2 regions of the Paenibacillus sp. sptzw28 genome follow, and region 2 is predicted to be linked to the other one. Evidence: riboswitches for the same ligand, from Rfam matches in the RefSeq annotation. Region 2 holds a riboswitch; the other holds the start of a gene.

Region 1 (4,010 bases), 470 kb from region 2:
TATAACTCCTTGCCGCTTCGTTTATGTTCTCAAACTCTCATCGTGCGGACTCTTTCATCCTTCCTCTCGTCTTCTGCAAGCGCTGACTGAACAAGCTTCGCAATTTGGGAGCCAATACGTAATCGACACCGAGCTTGCCTGCGTTTACGCCTGCCGCGAGGATAATAAAGCCTAGAAGCGCCATCCACGGGTTTATGCTGATCGAGCCGGCAAACAGGTAACTGAAATTCATCATGATACCGAACAAAGCCGCTGCTGTCGTCAAACAGCCAATAATCAATCCCAGCCCAACCAGAAATTCGCCCCACGGCACAATCAAGTTGAAAATTTTGATATTCGGCAGTGCAAAATTTTTCAAAAACGATACATAGTTTGAATAAACCAGCTCATTTGACCCACTCTCCATAATCGGCTTCGCAATCGCACCTTTCACAAAGCCGCTTGCGTCGAATGGTTTCGCTGCAGTAATCTTGCCCCAGCCGGCGGTGAGCCACTGCCAGCCTACATAAAGCCGAACAATCGTGAGCAGTATCGCGGCGTACTTATTCTCCCTCAACCAATTCATTATCTTTCACCCCCTCCTGTCATAATCGAAGTAGAAACGGGCTGTCTACTTACTACAGCTAACGAAAGGAGAGGAGGATCGGTTTGCCGAAACCAAACATTTGTTAATATTCGTTTGTCGACTACTTCTTGCTGTTTCTCATTGCCGCGAGCAGCTTCACGTCCTCCTTGCCCTGTTCGACGAAGCGCCGATAATCCGGGGAACCAACGGGAACGAGCGCCATTTTCCCTTCAGCATTGAAATGAATCCCCCATCCGTATTTCTTAGGAAGCATGGATGCTCTTAGGCAAGGCATCGGTTTCTGGAAAAATTCGTCCCTGATTTGGGTCCCCTTCGCCGCCAGCTCCTCTTCGGGAATGTTTTTGTGACGGATATGCACTTCATACAGAAGGTCCTCTGAGGTGTATTTGTAGGGATGATTGGCGATCAGCTCAAACTCGATTCCGGGCTTCGTTCTTCCGCTCTTCTTATCCGGAGGCACGATGCCGTTCTCTGCGGGACAATCGGCCGCCACCATAATAAACGTATCGTAATAATTCAAGTCCATATTTGACACTCCTCAATAAGCAGTTTTTCTCATTATATCCCCCTTTCTTGACAATATCAGTCAGTGATTTTTGGATTGAGAACAAATCTATACGGTTTTAACATACTCTTTGAGTTCATGGCCGGCTGCGCTCTTGTTTACTGCTTTTTTTGGAAGCATGCAGCGGTCGGCATCTACATAGATTCGTTCAATATCTACCGGCTTGAATGTTTCATCAATTTGAGAATAAACCCATATAATAACCAACTCATCCGAAGTACTTGCATTTTCGAGCCGGTGTGCAATACCTGCCGGAATAAAAGAAGTATCGTAAGGTTGTAAAAGGGTCCGCTCCCCTTCGACATCGCAATAGGCGCTTCCTTTTAATATGGTTACGGATTCTTCTACATTATGAATATGGCAGGCTAATCCCAAGCCCGGCTTGAAAGTGGCTAATCCTGCAATAATTGTTTTAGGACCCATTTCCTTCGTTAACAGTTCATGAAAATGGACACCCTCAACAATCTCAAAAGGCTTGATATCTATGTGTTTGCTGATCATTGGCCCATATATGTGCTTTTGCATGTGTTTCACCCTTCCCTAACTTATACAAAGGTTAATCTAAGCAATCAAATTGAACTTCGCACTTACCATCAAAAGCATCTCTTCCGTCATTTTCCTCAAGTCGTATTCTGCCTTAAAGCCCCACTCTTGTCTGGCTGCGGTTGCATCGATCGAATTTGGCCAGCTCTCTGCAATCCTTTGCCTGACCGGGTCGACATCATAGCTCAGTTTAAACATCGGTATATGCTTTCGAATCTCCGAAGCAATTTCCTCCGGTTCGAAACTCATAGCGCTTACATTGAACGAATTTCGGTGTTTCAGTTTTGCAGCATCGGCTTCCATTAAAGTAATGATGGCATTTAATGCATCAGCCATATACATCATATCCATATATGTTTTTGGCGCAATATAGGAAGTATAACGCGCATGCTTAATCGCTTCGTAATAAATCTCAACGGCATAGTCCGTCGTTCCCCCGCCAGGAGGAGCAACATAAGAAATAAGTCCGGGAAAACGAAGCCCCCGCGTATCAACTCCATATTTGTAATAGTAATAATCACAAAGTAATTCACCGGCGACTTTATTTACGCCGTACATCGTTGTCGGGCGTTGTATCGTATCCTGCGCCGTATTGTCTTTTGGCGTCGTTGGCCCAAATGCACCGATTGAACTCGGGGTAAAGAACTGGCAGCCGAGCTCTTTCGCCACTTCCAATGCATTGATAAGGCCGTCCATGTTTAAATGCCACGCATGAAGCGGGTTTGACTCGGCCGTAGCTGACAGCAATGCCGCAAGATGAATAATGGAATCCGCCTGATGCTTTTTGGTCACATCGAACAGAGCTTTTGAATCTGTAACATCCACTATCTCAAACGGCCCTGTTTGAACAACATCACATTCGGTTCTTCGAATATCTGTAGCAATTACACGATCGTATCCGTAAATATCCCTCATTTTCATAATCAATTCCGATCCGATTTGCCCGAGTGCTCCGGTGACAATAATTTTCTTCAATGTAATTCCTCCAATTAAAGTCCAGATGTAACTCGATTTTATTTAATAATCCCCTTCTCTTTCCCCGCTTTTGTCCGCTGTGCCCGCATCAGCGGGAGTTTTCTCATCGCTAACGAGTGTTTGTTCGTCATTCACCTCCCTCAGGAATAAACTTGTCGTATACGAAAATTTAGACAACAAAAAACCCCACATCTACTTGCATACTCATTAATAGACGGAGGTTCCCGTCGTATTCGGTAAACTGGCTGGCATCATGGAAGAATCGTCCACCTTAGCCCCTATAGCTTTGCGTCGCCACTTTTCAGTGGGTTTGCCTTTGTCGTACGATATTTTAAATTGTCGTATACTGTCAAATCTATAAGTTTTTAATACGTTTGCAAATAGGACCTTTTAACTATTTTACAAAATAAGATTTAAGTTCAATTGCCTTAACACCAAAGAAGGCTGCAGCAGTGTACCCGATGGTAAACTGTCACAGCCCTCGAAACCCGCGTCTTGTGCCGCCTCTCGGCGCTTACTCCTGCCCTGTCGCGATGGGATTCTCGCGATTCGAAATCCAGTCGCTCCAGCTTCTTACTCCCCCACGAACCCCTACTCTTGAATAGTCCCAAGCCGAACGGAATGCTAACAAAAGGAAAAGTGAAGCAAGGTAGCACCCGGAAGGATGTGAGTGACAGCAAGCAGGCTCCAATGCTGTTGTTTGCAGCCTGTTGGCAGTTGTTTGCGTCTACCCCAAATGTTGACTCAAAACGAATTGCGCTAGAGTTGTGAAATCCAACTAAAAAGTCAAACTGTCAATAATAACTCCATGGCTGCACGTTCCTTATCCGCAATCTCGAGCAAAAGCTCGGAAACCTGGTTCAGTACCTGATGGTTCCCCGTTCTACCTACATGGTCGATCAAAGAAGATACGCTTACCCACAATGGAGCGATTTCCATAAACAACCAGTATGCCTGTACTACTTTCGAGTCTCCAAACAGATCCACGCATTCTTTTAGAAAATCCCGATATAGATTTCGAAACAAAGCGCCACCGGTTCCCGCCCTTTCCATTAATAACGCAGTCAAGCATAGATCTTGCTCAAAGTTCTTACTGCGAGAAGGCCACTTCAGGATTTCACTGCTCATTTTTATAATGCCTTTGTTCCCTATATTTCGAATTGGCGGATTCAAGTAGTCATGTGCATTCTTGGTTAAGGATGATCGTATTGCGGGCACAAGAGGTGGAAGGGTGACGATCGGCTCGATCGTAAAGGAGCGATTCCTGGAGCTCATAGGCCCCCTTGCGTTTCTAGCCATGGCCAAATGGGTCAAACGCGTCGACACTAGTCCACCCTGTTG
Region 2 (4,010 bases):
GACCTACCTTCTCTAAGGTGCTTGCCTTCCGTTGGGCTTGGATGCTCTTCAGATGGGCTGTACGATCGTAATTAGCCATTTCCAGCACTCACCTTTCTTTTTACACGGTCTTGTCTACCGAAAATGATGTTGCCTTCTTGTTCTCCGAAGGCTGCGAGGAGAGGCTAAGCCCTCAATTTCTGAAATGGGCTTGGCAAAATCCAGCAAAACAAAGGCCAAAGATTTTGGCAAAACTTCAAAGTTTATCGAATGAAAAGAAAATAATCATCCTAAAGTCTCCGAATGACGTACGAGAATTTTTGGCAAGCGTGAAGTTATTGAAGTAACCGGAACGATTAATAAAATGCTTCAAAATAAAGGAGAGAAAGAACAAATGAAGGACTTCCTGCAGAACATCAGGGCCGTTTTCTTCGACCTTGACGATACGCTTTACGACCAATTGGAGCCGTTTCGGGCGGCCGTCGCCGATACCATGTCTCCAGAAACTGCCGCAGAGCTGGAGCTCGGGACGCTGTTCCGCAGAGTGCGCCACTACAGCGACCGGCTGTGGGACAGCTACAAGGAGGGGAAGCTCAGCCTGGAGGATGTACGGATGCAGCGGCTGATTCTCGCATTCGGGGAGCTTGGCATTGAAATGAGCAAGGAGACGGCGGCGGCCATTCAGTCCCGTTATTTGCAAGGGCAGCAGCAAATTATGCTGTCCTCGGGTGCGGAGGAGTTAATAGCGGCTCTTCGGCAGCGCGGTCTTGATGTCGGAATTCTCACCAACGGACCGGTAGATCATCAGATGGTCAAAATCCGTGCCCTTAAGCTGGACCGTTTAGTACCTAAGGACCGGATCTTTATATCCGACGCGGTAGGAATCGCGAAGCCGGACCCGCGTGTCTTTGAGCATATCAGCCGGGTTACCGGACATTTGCCAGAACACTGCTTATATATCGGCGATGCGTGGGAGAACGATGTAATCACCTCGCTGGAAGCGGGTTGGCGTGCAATATGGCTGAGCAGAAGAGGCTTCCGGCCCGATACCGGCCATCAGCCGGCTATGATTATTAGCGATTTGCGGGAACTGCTTGACCTTATCGTTCTATCAAATCATGAAGTAAGCCCCAAATAACTGTGTTTAATAATTAAATCCTTCGAACCATAAACAGATATCTCCCACCTCCTGTATAATAAAGGCGATTCGACATGATTCTACATATTTTTTGATCAATCTCGATAAGGCAAACCTGGTGAAAGCCAGTGACGCAAAGCTAAAGGGGCTTCTGCGGCGAAAGCCGCATGCCAGCCAGCCGCCGAAGGATGGTGATATCAGCGGAACCTTCCTGTCAGTATAGAGGGTTCTTTTTTGTTGTCGTGATGATAGAAGGAAAATATCAGATTTACAGGGTTTATGCTTACGATGCTGCGTTTTCTCCGAAAACGCCTGATTATGCTTACGATGCTGCGTTTTCTCCGAAAACGCCTGATTATGCTTACGATGCTGCGTTTTCTCCGAAAACGCCTGATTATGCTTACGATGCTGCGTTTTCTCCGAAAACGCCTGATTATGCTTACGATGCTGCGTTTTCTCCGAAAACGCCTGAGGAGGGTTATGTTCATGGGTCGAAAAAAATTAGCAAAAATCGCCGCTTCTGTTCTTTCCTTTGTCTTGATTGCGGCATGCTAATGATTGCTCCGGTTCTAGCAGCCACAACCTTCAGTGATGATTTTGAGAACGGTACCGCTGGCAATTGGACCGCTCAGAAGGGTACTTGGTCTGTTGTGAGAGACAGTGGTACTTATGTCTATTATCAATCCAGTATGAACGAGGGACGGGCAATGGCTGGAGACCAGTCATGGACGGATTATTCCGTTGAAGCCAAAGTTAAAGTGGACAAATGGAATGGCAGCAACCGCACTTATGTAGCCGGACGTTATAAAGACGGCAACAATTTCTATGCGGCGTCTTTATTTAACAGCGACGGAGGCAAACTGGAGATTCGGAGGAAAATAGACGGCTCAACCACAACGCTGTCAACGAAGGATTTTCCGCTTGCTGAGGGCACATGGTATACGGTGAAGCTTGAATTGAACGGTACAACGATCAGCATGTACATAGATGGAACCTTACAGTTAACGGCTAATGATTCAAGCTTGACTTCCGGAGCTGTTGGCTTGGTGGCTTACAAGACATTCGCCAAATTCGACAATGTCAACGTAACGGGCTATTACAATGAGACATCGCCGACTGAACCCGCTCCCGGGCCGGTGCCTGCCCCGACTGAACCACCGGCTCCAGCTCCTTCCGATACAGCTTCACCCGGCGTTTTCTATGTTTCGCCGGATGGATTGGACGGTAATTCCGGGACGCTGATCAGTCCGACTACGTTAAGCTCGGCTATCGCGAAGCTCCCGCCCGGAGGAGTGATCTACATGCGCGGCGGAACGTATTCTTATTCGTCGGAAATCAGGATTATACAGTCGAACAGCGGTACGCAGGACGCCAGGAAACAAATCGTTCCCTTCGAAGCGGAGAAGCCTGTGCTCGATTTTTCCTCGGAGCCTTACAGCTTCACCAATGTCGGAAGTAACGACAGGGGGATTCGAATCGACGGCAGCTACTGGACGATCAAAGGGCTCGAAATTAAAGGAGCCGCCGATAACGGTATCTTCGTATCAGGCCACTTTAACCGGATTGATAACGTCGACGTCCATAACAACCGGGATTCGGGGCTGCAGCTCAGCGCATACAGTTCGACAGCTCCGAGAAGCGAATGGCCCAGCAATAACGTAATCATAAACACTTACTCTCACGATAACTTCGATCCGGACAACGGAGAGGATGCCGACGGCTTCGCCGCGAAGCTGACGCTTGGGCCAGGTAATGTGTTTGACGGCTGCATCGCAGCCTACAACACCGATGACGGCTGGGATCTGTTCACTAAAACAGAAACAGGACCCATTTCACCGGTAACGATCAAGAACAGTGTTGCCCACCACAACGGTCAGACTTCATCGGGCGTATCGACAGCTAACAGCGACGGCAACGGGTTCAAATTGGGCGGCAGTCAAATCGCCGTAGACCATATAGTCATAAATTCCATTGCGTACCTGAATAAACAAGACGGCTTCACTTACAACAGCAACCCGGGATCGATTAAGCTCACCAATAATACGTCTGTGCGCAACGGGCAAAGTAACTTCAACTTCGCCGTTGGCACCCATGTGTTCATGAATAACATATCTTACAAGGGCGGCGCCAGCGATAAAATAAGCGGCACCGACGTACTGAAGACAAATGTCTGGTGGCAAAACAGTAAAAGTGTTAATGCAAAGGGACTTTCTGCCGGCGACGCCGACTTTATAAGCCTTAAGCCTGAATTAATCCGCAATGCGGACGGTTCCCCTAACCTCGGGAACTTCCTGAAGCTTGCGGAGGGAAGCGAACTGATCGGCTCAGGAACGCCGGACGGCACGAACATCGGCGCGTTCTTCCAACACTGAATTGTTACAGGGCGTTACACGAGTACATGGGGAAAGTTGAAAATAGAGTCATAAGGGGCGGCCGCGGCTGCTCCTTTTTCTCAGGCAACAATTCCGGATTATTTTCGTCTGAAAGAGTAGATGCTGCCATCTGTGCGGGAGGCGAAGCTTAATGCGTAAAAAATACTTGTTATTCGTATCGATGATTATGTTGACTGCATGCAGTTTGTTTTCCAATCATTCTGATTTGACCTTTCACGAGGCTGAGAAAGCGGGATATGTCGTATCAGGCCCTGGAGGGTTGTCTGGCATCCGGAAACTGGAGGAGTTTCATCAGAATGTTCAAAATAAGCTCAAGAGCCAAGTAAGCATCGCCCAATATACCGATGAAGGGGATCCGATCTATACTGATCTGGATTTTAATGGAGAGGCGATTAAATATACCTATGATAATTCATGGGATGCGTTCGGAGGACAAGGGAAAGGCGTCAGAACAGCAACCTGTAAGGCAATAATTAAACGCACCGGTCCTTATGGGGAGG

Evidence for each region. A riboswitch is a leader RNA that binds a small molecule or an ion and turns the genes downstream of it on or off. The one in region 2 is predicted to bind cyclic di-GMP.
Region 1: linked by a shared signal. The riboswitch ahead of KZ483_RS00625 (L-threonine 3-dehydrogenase) and the one ahead of KZ483_RS28970 (LamG-like jellyroll fold domain-containing protein) in region 2 are both predicted to bind cyclic di-GMP.

The regions. Positions count from the first base shown of each region.
Region 1 covers NZ_CP080545.1:146,892-150,901, forward strand. The annotation lists gene KZ483_RS00610 (DoxX family protein) at 38-565, opposite strand; gene KZ483_RS00615 (DUF6157 family protein) at 687-1,112, opposite strand; gene KZ483_RS00620 (cupin domain-containing protein) at 1,200-1,652, opposite strand; gene KZ483_RS00625 (L-threonine 3-dehydrogenase) at 1,713-2,669, opposite strand; cyclic di-GMP riboswitch class I at 2,902-2,994, opposite strand; gene KZ483_RS00630 (BtrH N-terminal domain-containing protein) at 3,456-4,010, opposite strand, start outside.
Region 2 covers NZ_CP080545.1:5,773,626-5,777,635, reverse strand. The annotation lists gene KZ483_RS26730 (DUF6262 family protein) at 1-79, opposite strand, end outside; gene KZ483_RS26725 (HAD family hydrolase) at 344-1,117, shown strand; cyclic di-GMP riboswitch class I at 1,216-1,303, shown strand; partial or broken gene KZ483_RS28970 (LamG-like jellyroll fold domain-containing protein) at 1,285-2,196, shown strand; gene KZ483_RS26720 (right-handed parallel beta-helix repeat-containing protein) at 2,254-3,489, shown strand; gene KZ483_RS26715 (DUF4362 domain-containing protein) at 3,641-4,010, shown strand, end outside.